2 regions of the Limnohabitans sp. JirII-29 genome follow, and region 1 is predicted to be linked to the other one. Evidence: predicted binding sites of a transcription regulator. Region 1 holds the regulator's gene; the other holds the start of a gene.

Region 1 (7,744 bases):
CTGTCGATCGTGCACTTCTGGGCTTTGATCTTCACCTACATGTGGGCGGGTCCTCACCATCTGCACTACACCGCCTTGCCCGATTGGGCGCAGTCTTTGGGCATGGTGTTCTCGCTCGTGTTGTTGGCACCCAGCTGGGGCGGCATGATCAACGGCATCATGACCTTGTCGGGCGCATGGCACAAATTGCGTGACGACCCGATCTTGCGTTTCTTGATCGTGTCCTTGTCTTTCTACGGCATGTCGACCTTTGAAGGTCCGATGATGGCCATCAAAACGGTGAATGCCTTGAGCCACTACACCGACTGGACCGTGGGCCACGTGCACTCGGGCGCTTTGGGCTGGGTGGGCTTGGTGTCCATGGGGTCGATCTACTTTCTGATCCCCAAGTTGTTTGGACAGAAAAAGATGTACAGCGTCAAAGCCATTGAAGTTCACTTCTGGCTGGCCACCATTGGCATCGTGCTCTACATCGCTGCGATGTGGATTGCTGGTGTGATGCAGGGCTTGATGTGGCGTGCTGTCAACACCGACGGTACCTTGACCTACACCTTCGTGGAATCGGTCAAAGCCACTTACCCGTTCTACGTGATTCGTGTGATGGGCGGTTTGTTGTACTTGGGCGGCATGCTGATCATGTTCTGGAACGTGGTCAAAACAGCCACCCAGGGCAATGCTGTCAGCGTCGCTATTCCTGCCCCCGCACACGCTTGAGGAGCCTACATGTCTGATAACAACGCCAAAGGTTTCTCCCACGAGCGCGTGGAGACCAATAACTTTTTGATGATCGTGCTGATTTTGATTGCGGTGGCCTTTGGTGGCATCGTTGAAATCGTGCCGCTCTTTTTCCAAAAATCGACCACCGAACCGGTGACTGGCGTCAAGCCCTACACCGCCTTGCAATTGGCAGGACGTGATGTGTACATCCGCGAGGGTTGCTACAACTGCCACTCGCAGATGATCCGCCCGTTCCGTGCTGAAACACTGCGCTATGGCCACTACTCGGTCGCTGGCGAGTCGGTGTATGACCACCCCTTCCAGTGGGGCAGCAAGCGCACGGGCCCTGACTTGGCACGTGTGGGCGGCAAATACAGCGACGAGTGGCACCGTGTGCACCTGAACAACCCACGCGATGTGGTGCCCGAGTCCAACATGCCTGAATACCCATGGTTGTCGAAAAACATGGTGGACCCCAGCGATATGGCGCCTCGCATGAAAGCTTTGCGCATGGTGGGTGTGCCTTACAGCGACGAAGAAATTGCCAAGTCAGCAGAAGACGTCAAGGGTAAAACCGAGTTGGATGCGGCCATTGCGTATTTGCAATCGCTCGGTCTTGCGCTCAAGTAAGGAGGTTCTCCATGGACGTCAATGACTTACGCATCGCCACGACCTTGCTCTCGTTTGCCATTTTCATTGGCATCTTGGTGTGGGCTTTTTCTCGGCGCAACCAAACAGATTTCGACGCAGCTGCCCAGTTGCCGTTCGATCAAGACTAGGCCTGAGTGCCTGTGTAAAGGAATCGAATCATGAGTGATTTCACCAGTAATTTTTGGTCGCTTTTTGTGGCCGTCATCTCGATCTTGGGCATCGTGTACTGCGCCGCTTTGCTGTGGTTCTCGTCCAAAGTCAAAGTCTCTTCGCACAACACGCAAGACGGCACCACCGGTCACGTGTGGGATGAAACCCTGCGCGAAATGAACAACCCATTGCCCCGTTGGTGGCTGTGGCTGTTCATCATCACCATTGTGTTTGCGGTGGTGTATGGCGTGGCTTACCCAGGCTTGGGCAGCTTTGCTGGCAAATTGGGTTGGTCGTCGCAAGGTCAGTATGACGCTGAGGTGGCCAAAGCCAACCAAGAGTTGGAGCCCTTGTATGCGGCTTTCACAGCCCAGCCTCCTGAGCAATTGGCCGGTGACCCCAAAGCCATGGCGGTGGGCGAACGCTTGTTCATGAACAACTGTGCGCAGTGTCACGGCTCTGATGCACGCGGTTCCAAGAGCTTCCCCAACTTGACCGACGGTGACTGGCTGCACGGTGGCACTCCTGACAAGATCAAGGAGACCATCACCAAAGGTCGTATTGGTCAAATGCCACCGATGGGCGCTGCGGTGGGTACACCAGAGGACATTCGTAACGTGTCGCACTATGTGTTGAGCTTGTCGGGCAGCCCGCATGACTCGGTGCGTGCTTCGTTGGGTAAATCCAAGTTTGGTGCTTGCGCGGCCTGTCACGGCATGGACGGCAAAGGCAACCAAGCCTTGGGCTCTGCCAACTTGACCGACAAGATCTGGTTGCATGGCTGGGGTGAAGAAGCCATCACGGCCATGATCAATGGTGGCAAGGTCAACCAAATGCCAGCTCAAGAGGGCCGTTTGACCGAATCCCAAATCCATGTGCTGACCGCTTATGTGTGGGGCATGTCAAACAAACCTGAAACACCTGCTGCTGCGAAGTAATTGTTTTGAATTCTGACGACACCCAGCAGCGCAAGACCATCCCCATCGTTCCTGAGCCTTCGGGCTCAGAGGACGAGGCGATGGTCTCGCTTTATGCGGCCAGCCAAAAAATCTACCCCCGTTCTGTCGAAGGCATCTTTGCCTATTGGCGTTGGATCTTGGTGGTCCTGACCCAGTTGCTTTTTTACGGTCTGCCCTGGCTTGAATGGGGCACGCGTCAGGCGGTGTTGTTTGATCTGGCCTCGCGCAGGTTTTATATCTTTGGTTTGGTCTTGTACCCACAAGACTTCATTTACCTCACCGGCTTGTTGGTGATCTCAGCCTTGTCGCTGTTTTTGTTCACTGCCGTGGCGGGCCGTTTGTGGTGTGGTTATGCCTGTCCACAAACTGTGTACAGCGAAATATTTTTATGGATTGAGCGAAAAATCGAAGGTGATCGCTCAGCCCGCATGCGCTTGGACGATGCCGAGTTCTCGCTCGAAAAGCTGGTGAAGAAGTGGTACAAGCACCTGATCTGGATTTTCTTTTCCATCTGGACCGGCTTCACCTTTGTAGGCTACTTCACGCCGATTCGTGAGTTGGCCATGGAATTCTTTTTGAGCCACATGAGTTCATGGGAACTCTTTTGGGTGTTTTTCTACGCTTTTGCCACCTACGGCAACGCGGGTTTCATGCGTGAGCAAGTGTGCAAATACATGTGTCCTTATGCACGCTTTCAAAGCGCCATGTTTGACCATGACACCTTGATCGTCACGTATGACACCGAACGGGGCGAACCCCGTGGCCCACGCTCACGCAAAGCCGATTTGGGCACGCTCAACTTAGGTTCTTGTGTGGATTGCTCTTTGTGTGTGCAGGTATGCCCGACGGGCATTGATATTCGCCAGGGCTTGCAGTACGAGTGCATTGGTTGTGGTGCGTGCGCCGATGTCTGCGACACCGTGATGGACAAGATGGGCTATGCCAAAGGCCTGATTCGTTACACCACACAAAACGCGATGGAAAACAAATGGACGCCACGTCAGATGTGGATGCGTTTGTTGCGTCCCCGTGTGCAGATCTACACCATGATCCTGGTGGCGTTGGTGGTGGGCTTGCTGGTGTCGTTGAGCATGCGTACACCGTTCAAGGTGGATGTGGTGCGCGACCGCGCGTCGCTGGCGCGTATCACCGAGTACGGCACTTTAGAGAACGTCTATCGCCTGCAAATCATGAATGCAGCAGAGTCTGAACAGACCTACCACTTGACGGTCAAAGGTTTGCCACAGCTACGCATTGAAACTGAAACCGATGTGGTCGTTGCACCCGCTCAAGCTCGCTGGATTGTGTTGCGCGCCGATATCCCGTATGGTTCTGCTGAGGCTGGATCTCACAAAATCGAGTTTGAAATTCAAGCACAGGAGTCTGGCCAATCGGTGGTCGAGAAGTCAGTGTTCATTGTGCCGAGGTAATCCTATGACTGCATTGAAACAACAACACGACACGCAACCTTGGTGGAAGTACGGCCATGTGTGGCTCATCATTGCAGGGCCAGCGGTGGTCGTGGTGGCTGGGTTCGTGACCTTGGCCATCGCCATCCGCATTCCTGATCCGGTGGTGGCTGAGGACTATTACCGCCAAGGCCTGAACATCAACAAAACCCTAGCTGAACAAGCGCAGCAGATGATGCCAGCCATGCAAGCGCGCAACCACGTGGCGACGCCAAAAGCGCAGATGCCCACGAAAACCCCATGATGGAAAACCATCAAGCGGGCCTACACTGATGACGAGTTCCTAACAAGGAGAATTTTGATGTTGGCACAACGCATGATGTGGATCGTATGGCCCGCCTTTTTGGTGGCAGGTGTTTTGGAAGTCGTGGTGTTTGCCATGTTTGACCCCCAAGACATGCAATGGTTCGGACAACCTGTTGAGATGTCGCGTCAAGGCATTTACACCCTGTCTTTTTTCGCCTTTTGGATCATCACCGCAGGGTCCAGTGCGCTGACCACCTTGTTGTCCATGTCTCCGTTTGAAACCAACCGTTGCCCGATGGTCCCTACCGAGCGGCCCGATGGATGTCCTAAACAAGAATCCTGCTGCGAGCAACCTGTTTGAACACTTGATTTACTCCAAACAAAAGGCCTGCATCAGCAGGCCTTTTGTTTGGGGCGCAAGCGCTTAAGTGGGCTGGCACGTTTGTGCGTTGACCAACAGCTTGAGGGCTTCGGTGTTCAAGATGCGCACATGACGCTGCTTCACTTCGACAATGCCTTCGTCGGCAAATTTTGAAAACGTGCGGCTCACGGTTTCAAGTTTGAGCCCCAAATAGCTGCCAATTTCCTCGCGCGTCATACGCAAAATCAACTCGGATTGCGAAAACCCACGTGCATGCAAGCGTTGCACCAAGTTCAACAAAAAGGCCGCCAAGCGTTCTTCAGCGCGCATGCTGCCCAACAGCAACATCACGCCGTGTTCGCGCACGATTTCGCGGCTCATGATTTTGTGCACATGACGCTGCAAGGCATTGATGTCGCGCGACAGTTCTTCGATGCGGTCAAAAGGCATCACACACACTTCGGCATCTTCCAGCGCCACGGCATCACAGGTGTGCAGGTCGCTGACGATGCCATCCAAGCCAATGATTTCGCCCGCCATCTGAAAGCCCGTCACTTGGTCACGACCATCTTCTGAGGAGACACAGGTTTTGAAGAAGCCGGTACGAATGGCGTAGAGCGCGTTGAACTTTTCACCATTCCTGAACAAGCTTTCGCCACGGGGCACACGTCGGCGGATGGCCACGATGTCATCGATGCGATTGAGTTCGTCGTCAGACAGACCCAAAGGCATACACAGCTCGCGCAAGTTGCAGTTGGAGCAAGCGACTTTGATGCTAGGGATACTCATAGGGTGGGATAAAACAGTGAGTTGATACAGGTCAAAGTGTGTCAGTCAACTTATGGGCACATTATCCTCCTGAAAAGGATAACCATCGATGACCTCTCCTCAAACCAACAACCTGGCTTCAAGACCTGTCGATGTGATGAGCCCAGATCTACTGCGTCGCTACGACGTGGCAGGCCCACGCTACACCTCCTACCCCACCGCCGATCGGTTTGTCGAGGCCTTTGGCGAGAGCGATTATTTGCAGGCGCTGCAACAGCGTCGCGAAGGCGTGGCGGTCAAAGCCTATCCGCTGTCCTTGTACATCCACATCCCGTTTTGTGAGGCGCTGTGTTACTACTGTGCCTGCAACAAGATCATCACCAAACACCATGAGCGGGGTGCTGAGTATTTGCGCTACCTGGAGCGCGAGGTGGCTTTGAATGTGGCGCACTTAGGCGCAGGCCAAACGGTGTCACAACTGCACCTGGGTGGCGGCAGCCCCACGTTTTTGAGCGATGACGAGCTGCGCGCGTTGATGGCCATGTTGCGCCGCAATTTTGAATTTGCGCCCGGTGGCGAATACTCCATCGAGGTTGACCCGCGTACCGTGACCGCCGAGCGTTTGAACACCTTGGCGTTGCTGGGCTTCAACCGTCTGAGCTTTGGCGTGCAAGACTTTGACCCCGACGTGCAAAAAGCCGTGCACCGCATTCAGCCTGCACAGCAGGTGTTTGACTTGGTGGCCGCGTCCCGCGCACTGGGCTTTGACTCGGTCAACATCGACTTGATTTACGGCCTGCCCATGCAGACGCCTGAGACTTTTGAACGCACTCTGGCCCAAGTGGTGGACTTGCGCCCTGACCGCATTGCTTTGTATGGCTATGCGCATTTGCCAGAACGCTTCAAACCGCAGCGGCGCATTCACAGCCAAGACTTGCCGCCTGCCAGCGCCAAGTTGGTCATGCTCTCCAGTGCATTGCGTGTGCTCATGGGCGCGGGCTATGTGTACGTGGGCATGGACCACTTTGCTTTGCCCAACGATGCCTTGGCCGTGGCCAAACGCCAAGGTCGCTTGCACCGCAATTTCCAGGGCTACAGCACGCAGCCCGATTGCGACTTGATCGCGCTGGGTGTCTCCGCCATTGGCCATGTGGGGGCCACGTTCAGCCAAAACGTCAAAACCTTAGAGGCTTACTACGACCTGCTTGACCAAGGGCGTTTGCCAGTAGAACGCGGCTTGGCTTTGTCTCGCGACGATTTGGTACGCCGCACCATCATCATGGCTTTGATGTGCCAAGGCCATGTCCTGTTTGAGTCGGTCGAAGTGGCGCATTTGCTGGATTTCAAAAAGTACTTCGCCACCGAGCTTCAAACCTTGGCGGACATGCAAGCGCAGGGCTTGGTCACGCTGGATGGCAATGGCATTCAGGTCACCGAGTTGGGTTGGTTTTTCGTACGTGGCGTGGCCATGGTGTTTGACAAATATTTGCAAGCTGACCGAACCCGCGCGCGCTTCTCTAAAATCATCTGATGAACTCTACTTTGGCCCTCACCGCACTCCTGATGGGGCTGGCGGGCGGGCCACACTGCTTGGCCATGTGTGGCGCTGCGTGTGCTGGCATTGGGCGGGCCGCACAAAAGCAAGGCGTGGGCCCTGGGCGCGACACCCGCGCCATGCTGCTGTTTCAAATGGGGCGCATCGTGGGTTACAGCACCTTAGGGGCATTGGCTGCTTCCACCATGCAAGGGGTGGGCTGGCTCACCACCCAGTCGGCCGTGTTTCGCCCGGTCTGGACCTTGTTTCATATCCTTGCTTTTTTGATCGGTGGCCTGCTGTTGTGGCGCGCTGAGCAACCGCTGTGGCTAGACGGTGTGGGCCGCGGTGTGTGGCGCAAGGTGCAGGCCATGACCGCGCACCTGAAGCTACAACGCGGTGGCCCCATGCTGCTGGGCATGTTGTGGGCGTTGATGCCTTGTGGCTTGCTCTACGGCGCCTTGTTGGTGGCCGCTTTGAGCAACAGCCCTTGGGAAGGCGCTGGCGTGATGGCCTTGTTTGCCTTTGGCAGTGCGGTGGTGTTGACCCTGGGGCCCTGGCTGTGGCTGCGCTTGCGCGGCTTCAAGCCTGCGGGTGACAACAGCGGTGCCTGGGGTGTGCGCTTGGCGGGTGCTGCCTTGATGGCCAGTTCAGGCTGGGCGCTGTGGATGGGCTTGGTGGAGTACCAAGCGCCGTGGTGCTTGGTGCCTCAATAACCAGCGGCACACAGTCCTTGTGTGCCTTAGCACCCTCGGACCCGCGCACCTTCAGGCATGGTGCTTGAGGTGGTCACTCAATAGCTTGGCCACGTGCACCGCTTGGCGTTGTGCGCCATCGGCAATTTGGTGGCGACAGCTCGTGCCATCGGCCACCACCAAGGCGTCGGGTT
Region 2 (7,744 bases), on a different contig from region 1:
GGAACAAATGATTGGCGTCATGCGTCTGCGTGGCTTGCGAGTTTCTGTGGTCAAGCATGCGCACCATGACTTTGACATCGACCATCCAGGAAAAGACAGCTGGCGGCATCGCGAAGCCGGTGCTTTTGAGGTGGTAGTGGCTTCGCACCGTCGATTGGTTTTACAGCGCGAGTTTGAGCAACCGGCGCAGCTTTCTGTTCACCATTTGTTGGCCGAGGTCTATGACGGCGTGGACTGGGTGCTGGTTGAAGGCTTCAAGCGCAGCGATGTGCAAAAAGTCGAGGTATGGCGTCAAGCGTCGGGCCAACCCGTGCGCTATCCAGAAGATGATTTTGTGGTCGCCATTGCCACCGATTCGCCCGAGGCTTTGCCCGAGGCCACGCAGCGCCCTGTGCTAGATTTGAACGACCCCGAGGCGGTCTGTGATTGGTTGATGGCTAACCAAGACCGCTTCGACTACAACCCACCTCTGTTATGACCCGACCTGCCTTGTTGTCTCTGGATGAAGCCCTGCCTCAATTGCTGGCGCACGCCCAGCCTTTGCCAGGTGTGCAGTCGGTCTCGACCTTCGAGGCCGATGGTCGGGTGCTGGCGCAAGATGTGACGTCTGCCTTGCAAGTGCCACCGCAAGACAACAGCTCCATGGATGGCTATGCCGTGCGAGTGGCCGACTGCGTTCAGGCTGGTGCGTTGCTGCGTGTGACACAGCGCATCCCTGCGGGCTCTCACGGTACGCCTTTGGGGGCAGGTGAAGCTGCCCGCATCTTCACCGGTGCCCCCATTCCAGAAGGTGCAGACGCGGTGGTGATGCAGGAAGACTGTGAAGCGGTGGAGCCATCACAGGTGAAGGTGCTCAAGAGGGTGCCGATCGGACAATGGATTCGCCGCTCGGGTGAGGATGTCACGCGCGGCGCCAAGGTGTTGGCTGCGGGGGACCGACTCACACCCGCTTCGTTGGGCCTGGCCGCCAGCATTGGTTTGGCCCAATTGCAGGTGGCGCCCCGTCCGCGCGTGGCTTTATTTTCTACGGGTGACGAGTTGGTCATGCCGGGTGATGTGGCGCCTGATGCCATGCCACCAGGCGCAATTTACAACTCCAACCGTTTCTTTTTACGTGCCATGCTGCAACGCTTGGGCTGTGACGTGACGGACCTTGGCATCGTGCCCGACCAACGTGAAGCCACCCTTCAGGCGCTGCGTGATGCAGCCAGCCACCACGACCTGATTTTGACCAGTGGTGGTGTGTCAGTCGGAGAGGAAGACCACATCAAACCCGCCGTGCAAGCACTGGGCACCTTGAACCTGTGGCAACTCGCCATCAAACCTGGTAAGCCGTTCGCTTATGGCCAGGTCAACCGCACAGATCGCGCATCAGGGGCGTGTCATTTCATGGGTTTGCCGGGTAACCCGGTGTCGAGTTTTGTCACATTCTTGCTATTGGTTCGTCCGTTTGTGTTGGCCTTGCAAGGTGTCAGACAGACCGAGATTGCTCGCACTGAGTTGACGGCACATTTCGACTGGCCCCGTGCCGACAAGCGACGCGAATTCTTGCGTGTGCGACGCAACGCACGAGGTGGTTTGGATTTGTTTGCGAATCAAAGCTCAGGCGTGCTCACGTCGGCTGTTTGGGGGGATGGCGTGGTAGATAACCCCGCCGGGCAAACCATTGCGCCAGGAGACACGGTGAGTTTCATTTCGTTTACGGAGTGGTTGGCATGAACTTGACTGTGCGCTATTTCGCATCCATCCGTGAAGCTGTGGGGCATGGCAGCGAAGCCGTTCAAACTCAGGCCGCTACGCTGGCGGATTTGCGTGCAGAGTTGATCGCCCGAGGCGGTGCGTATGCCGATGTGCTGGCCCCGGGCCGTGCGGTGCGCATGGCGCTCAACCAAGACTTGTGTGAGGCTTCGGTTGCTTTGACCGATGGCTGCGAGGTGGCATTTTTTCCTCCGGTGACGGGTGGTTGAAGATGTCGATGACGGTCTCCATCCAAACCCAAGACTTTGACGTCAGTCAAGAGTTGGCTGCTTTGCGACAAGGTGATGCCCGCGTTGGTGCTGTGTGCAGTTTTGTTGGCACGGTTCGCGAACGCAACGAGGGCAGTCAAGTCTCCAGCATGGAGTTGGAGCATTACCCCGGCATGACCGAAAAAGCCATCGAGGCTATGTTGGCTCAAGCCCAACAGCGGTTTGACATATACGCCGCACGCGTGATCCATCGCGTGGGCTTGTTGCAACCTCAAGATCAAATTGTTCTGGTTGCCGTGACTTCAGCACACCGAGGTATGAGCTTCCAGGCGTGTGAGTTTTTAATGGACTATCTCAAGACGCAGGCGCCGTTTTGGAAGAAAGAAGTCACACCTGAAGGCGCACGTTGGGTGGACGCCCGCGTTAGCGACGACCAAGCTTTGGCACGCTGGGGTATTCAAGTCAACAACGCTGTTTGAGCGTGGCCGGGTCATTTTCGACCCTCAACGCAGCTGCTTTGACCCAGGTCAACACTTGTTAGGTCGCGCTCACTTGAAATGTAAGGGATCAGCCTCAGCTATGAGGCAATTCAATATTCGATTCCGGAGTTTTCATGCGTCTTGACAAACTGACAACCAAATTCCAAGAAGCTCTCTCAGAAGCCCAAACTTTGGCGCTGGGCAACGACCACGCCTATATCGAGCCTTCGCATGTGGTGGTGGCCATGCTGCGCCAAGACGATGGCCCCAAGTCGTTGCTACAGCGTGCGGGTGCCAACGTCACAGGTTTGGCTGCTGCGGCTGAAACGGCGATGAATCGCTTGCCCAAAGTGCAGGGTCAAGAACAGGTGCAGGTGGGACGAGATTTGGTCTCGCTTATCCAAGCTGCTGAAAAAGAATCCATCAAACGTGGTGACCAATACATTGCCAGTGAATTGTTTTTGCTGGCCCTGTGTGACAACAAAGGTGACTGGGGCAAGCTGGCACGGGACAACGGATTGACACGTCAAAGCTTGGAAGCCGCAGTCACTGCAGTGCGAGGAGGGCAAAAAGTCGATAACGCCGAGAGCGAGGGGCAACGAGAGTCGCTCAAGAAATACTGTGTTGATTTGACCGAGCGCGCTCGCAGCGGCAAGCTCGATCCGGTGATTGGCCGTGATGATGAAATTCGCCGCGCGATCCAAGTGCTGCAGCGCCGTACCAAAAACAACCCGGTGCTGATTGGTGAGCCTGGTGTCGGCAAAACGGCCATCGTTGAAGGGCTGGCCCAGCGCATTGTGTCGGGTGAAGTTCCTGACTCGCTCAAAGGAAAGCGCGTGTTGTCTCTCGACATGGCGGCTTTGCTGGCGGGGGCCAAATACCGAGGTGAGTTTGAAGAACGCTTGAAAAGCGTGCTCACAGAATTGGCGAAGGACGAGGGCCAAACCATCGTCTTCATCGACGAACTCCACACCATGGTGGGGGCGGGGAAAGCCGAAGGTGCTATGGACGCTGGCAACATGCTCAAGCCTGCTTTGGCACGTGGCGAGCTGCATTGTGTGGGGGCCACCACGCTGGATGAATACCGCAAGTACATCGAAAAAGATGCAGCCCTGGAGCGTCGTTTCCAGAAGATCATTGTGGGCGAACCCACCGTGGAGGCCACCATCGCCATTTTGCGCGGCTTGCAAGAAAAATACGAAGTACACCACGGTGTGGAGATCACCGACCCGGCCATTGTTGCTGCGGCCGAGTTGTCGCACCGCTATATCACAGACCGTTTTTTGCCTGACAAGGCGATTGATTTGATTGATGAGGCTGCCGCCAAGATCAAGATCGAAATCGACTCCAAGCCCGAAGTGATGGATAAGCTCGATCGGCGGTTGATTCAACTCAAGATTGAACGTGAAGCCGTGCGCAAAGAAAAAGACGAGGCTTCTCAAAAGCGCTTGGGTTTACTGGAGGAGGAAATCACCAAGCTTGGCAAAGATTACGCCGACTTTGAAGAAATCTGGAAATCTGAAAAGGCCTCTGCCCACGGTGGTGCTCAGGTCAAGGAAGAGATTGACCGCATCCGCTTTCAGATCGAAGAATTCACCCGCAAGGGCGATTTCAACAAGGTGGCTGAGCTGCAATACGGCAAGTTGCCTGAGCTGGAAAAGCGCCTGAAAGAAGCCAATGCCAAAGAAAGCAGCAAGACTGCCAAGCCAGGGACGCATCGTTTGCTGCGCACGCAAGTAGGGGCCGAAGAAATTGCTGAAGTGGTAGCACGCGCGACGGGTATCCCGGTGTCTAAATTGATGCAAGGTGAGCGTGACAAGCTGTTGCAGATGGAGGACAAGCTGCACCAGCGTGTCGTGGGCCAAGAAGAGGCCATCACGGCAGTGGCCAACGCCATTCGCCGGTCACGTGCTGGTTTGGGCGACCCCAATCGCCCAACCGGTTCGTTCTTGTTCCTGGGCCCTACGGGTGTGGGCAAGACCGAGTTGTGCAAAGCTTTGGCGGGCTTTTTGTTTGACAGCGAAGACCACATGATTCGCATCGACATGAGCGAATTCATGGAGAAGCATTCAGTCAGTCGTTTGATTGGCGCGCCCCCCGGTTATGTGGGCTACGACGAGGGCGGGTATTTGACCGAGGCTGTACGACGCAAGCCCTACAGCGTGTTGTTGCTCGACGAAGTGGAAAAAGCCCATCCAGACGTGTTCAACATCTTGTTGCAAGTACTCGACGATGGCCGCTTGACCGACGGTCAAGGCCGTACCGTGGACTTCAAAAACACCGTGATTGTGATGACCTCCAACATTGGCTCACCGATCATCCAAAGCATGGTGGGGCAAGATCCACAAGACATCAAAGATGCGGTGTGGGATGAGCTCAAGAGCCATTTCCGTCCTGAGTTTTTGAACCGGATCGACGAAACCGTGGTGTTTCACTCGCTGGATGCGCAGCACATTGCGCGCATTGCTGACATCCAGCTCAAGGTGCTGTCCGAGCGTCTGGCCAAGATGGACTTGGGCCTGCAAGTCTCTCCTGCGGCCTTGGCCGAATTGGCCAAGGTTGGGTTTGATCCAGTGTTTGGAGCGCGTCCTCTCAAGCGTGCGATTCAGCAACGCATTGAGAACCCGCTGTCCAAGCTTTTGCTGGAAGGCAAGTTCGGTCCTAAAGATGAAATTGCCGTCAGTGTCGATCCGGTGCGCGCACCGGGTGAATTTGCTTTCACCAAAGTGGCGACTTAAAACTTGGGGGCTTGTCCCCCAGTCGACGTCTCAGCGCAAGCGCAAAGGTTAGGATGCTGCCCATCCTGCCTTTGCGCTATTTTTTTGAGACATCATGAGCACCACCCTTGCCCCTAACGACGTGCCTTGGCGTGATGACGCTGCTGTGATTGGCCTGGTTGGTTTGGCGCATGCTAGCTCGCACTTTTCGCATTTATTGCTGCCTTTGATGTTCCCCGTCTTCATCCAAACCTTTGGCTTGAGTTACGCTGAATTGGGTTTGTTGATGTCGGTCTTTTTTGTGGTCTCAGGCATGGGCCAGGCCACAGCTGGGTTTGTGGTTGACCGCTTTGGCGCGCGTCCTGTGCTATTTGCTGCCATGACAGCTTTTGTCTTGGCCTGCTTGCTGGCCGCTATGGCGAACAGTTATGCGGCCTTGTTGGTCGTGGCGGTACTGCTCGGTTTAGGCAACAGCACTTTTCACCCAGCAGACTTCACCATCTTGAATCAGAAAGTGTCTAGCCTGCGACTCGGGTATGCCTTCAGCGCACACGCCTTGACTGGCAATTTGGGTTGGGCTGTTGCACCCGTGTTTATGGTCGGTTTGAGCAGCTTGTTTGATTGGCGTGTGGCCTATTGGGGAGCTGCTTGCCTGTTTGCCGGGATTTTGCTTTTGTTGGTGTGGTACCGAGAGACCTTGCTCACGCATGCCGTGGTGCATGCGAGCGATGTGCCTAAGGCGCACAGCTTGGCTTTTTTGAAAAATACCGTGGTCTGGTGGTGTTTTGGTTTTTTCATGTTGACGGCGATGACCTTGGTGATTGTCCAAAGTTTTTCTGTATCAATCTTGCAGGCCATGCACGGCGTGAGCTTTGAGGCGGCAACCATGACGCTCACTGCGTATATGTTGTGCGCTGCGGCGGGTGTTGTGGTTGGCGGATTTTTGGCCGCGCGCATACCGCGTCACAGCGAACGTGTGGTGGCTGTTTGTATGTCAGTGGCAGCATTGTTCATGGCCTTGTGTGGCAGCGGCTGGTTAAACGCAACAGCCACCATGGTGGTGTTGGCATTGACGGGCTTGGCCATTGGGATCGGTGGGCCATCGCGAGACATGATGATCAAAAATGCCACGCCCAAAGGAGCAACCGGGCGGGTCTATGGCATGGTGTATTCGGGCATCGATGTCGGATCGGCCATCTCCCCGCTGATTTTTGGTGTCTTCATGGACCGAGGTTGGTATGGCGCCACGTTGATCGGCGCCGCTTCGGTTCTTTTGCTGAGTGTGTGGGTTGCTTTAAGTGTGGGGCGCCGCACAGTGCATGCTTGAATAAATAGGAGAAGTTGATGAGGCAACAAATCGCAGGCCACTTGTTGGTGGAGTGTTTGATTGAGCAAGGTGTGACGCACGCGTTTGGCGTGCCAGGTGAGAGCTATCTGGCCGTATTGGATGGCTTCCATGCTTACAAAGACCAGATCCAATTTGTGATCAACAGGCAAGAGGGCGGAGCGGCATACATGGCCGATGCTCAAGGCCGTTTGACGGGCCGACCGGGTGTATGTTTTGTCACCCGCGGACCTGGTGCCACCAACGCGTCGATTGGCGTGCACACAGCTTTCCAAGACAGCGCACCCATGGTTTTATTTGTGGGTGATGTCGGGAGCGACTTTCGTGACCGTGAAGCCTTTCAAGAGGTGGACTACAACAGCTTTTTTGGCCCCAGCACCCGCGGTATGGCCAAACGTGTGGAGCGCATTGACGACCCAGAGCGCATTCCTGAGTACATCGCCCGTGCCTTTGCCACAGCCATGAATGGTCGTCCGGGGCCTGTGGTGGTGGTGTTGCCAGAAGATATGTTGGTGCGCCAAGTGCATGCGCGTCCTTTGTCTCGGGTGGAACCTGTAGAGGCTTGGAGCGATCCTGGCGCACTCAGGCAATTGCGTGAAATGTTGTTGGCCTCGCAGCGCCCGTTTGTGATTGCCGGTGGTGCAGGGTGGACGCCACAGTCGGCCCAAGCTTTGCAGCGCTTTGCAGAAAACTGGAAGCTGCCTGTGGGCAACGCTTTCCGTTTTCAAGACATCTTTGATAACCACCATCCGCTGTATGCAGGTGATGTGGGCATTGGCATCAACCCCAAACTCGCGCAAAGAATTCGTGACAGCGATTTGATCTTGGCCATTGGTCCGCGTTTGGGTGAGATGACGACCAGTGGGTACACCTTGCTGAAAGCACCCAAACCTCAACAAAAGCTGGTGCACATTCACGCCAGTGCTGAAGAGCTTAACCGGGTCTACCAAGCAGATTTGGCCATGTTGTCAACCATGAATGCTGCTGCGCGCTCTTTGGAAGTGTTGACTGCGCCAGTTAGCCTGCCTTGGGAAGCATGGACTGCTGCAGCGCATGCCGACTATGAAGACAATTTCATTTCGCAAGATTTACCTGGCGACATCGATATGCCAGCAATCGTGCGCACCATCAGCCAGCTTTTGCCTGAAGATGCTGTGTTAACCAATGGCGCGGGTAACTTTGCCAGCTGGGTACATCGCTTTCACAAACACCACGGCCTAGCCAAAGGGGTACGCA

Evidence for each region. The regulator FNR, encoded in region 1, switches genes on or off when oxygen is low (the NO sensors DNR and NnrR bind a similar motif). The targets are predictions, from matches to a motif close to TTGATNNNNATCAA.
Region 2: the regulator FNR is predicted to act here: its motif matches at 2,485-2,498, upstream of clpB (ATP-dependent chaperone ClpB).

The regions. Positions count from the first base shown of each region.
Region 1 covers NZ_NESB01000001.1:180,591-188,334, forward strand. The annotation lists gene ccoN (cytochrome-c oxidase, cbb3-type subunit I) at 1-714, shown strand, start outside; gene ccoO (cytochrome-c oxidase, cbb3-type subunit II) at 724-1,347, shown strand; gene B9Z39_RS00870 (cbb3-type cytochrome c oxidase subunit 3) at 1,359-1,496, shown strand; gene ccoP (cytochrome-c oxidase, cbb3-type subunit III) at 1,527-2,456, shown strand; gene ccoG (cytochrome c oxidase accessory protein CcoG) at 2,462-3,907, shown strand; gene B9Z39_RS00885 (FixH family protein) at 3,912-4,190, shown strand; gene B9Z39_RS00890 (hypothetical protein) at 4,248-4,553, shown strand; gene fnr (fumarate/nitrate reduction transcriptional regulator Fnr) at 4,617-5,342, opposite strand; gene hemN (oxygen-independent coproporphyrinogen III oxidase) at 5,431-6,852, shown strand; gene B9Z39_RS00905 (sulfite exporter TauE/SafE family protein) at 6,852-7,571, shown strand; gene B9Z39_RS00910 (FAD-binding and (Fe-S)-binding domain-containing protein) at 7,623-7,744, opposite strand, start outside.
Region 2 covers NZ_NESB01000005.1:178,682-186,425, reverse strand. The annotation lists gene mobB (molybdopterin-guanine dinucleotide biosynthesis protein B) at 1-478, shown strand, start outside; gene glp (gephyrin-like molybdotransferase Glp) at 475-1,719, shown strand; gene moaD (molybdopterin converting factor subunit 1) at 1,716-1,967, shown strand; gene moaE (molybdopterin synthase catalytic subunit MoaE) at 1,970-2,446, shown strand; gene clpB (ATP-dependent chaperone ClpB) at 2,581-5,184, shown strand; gene B9Z39_RS10170 (MFS transporter) at 5,279-6,490, shown strand; gene B9Z39_RS10165 (thiamine pyrophosphate-binding protein) at 6,508-7,744, shown strand, end outside.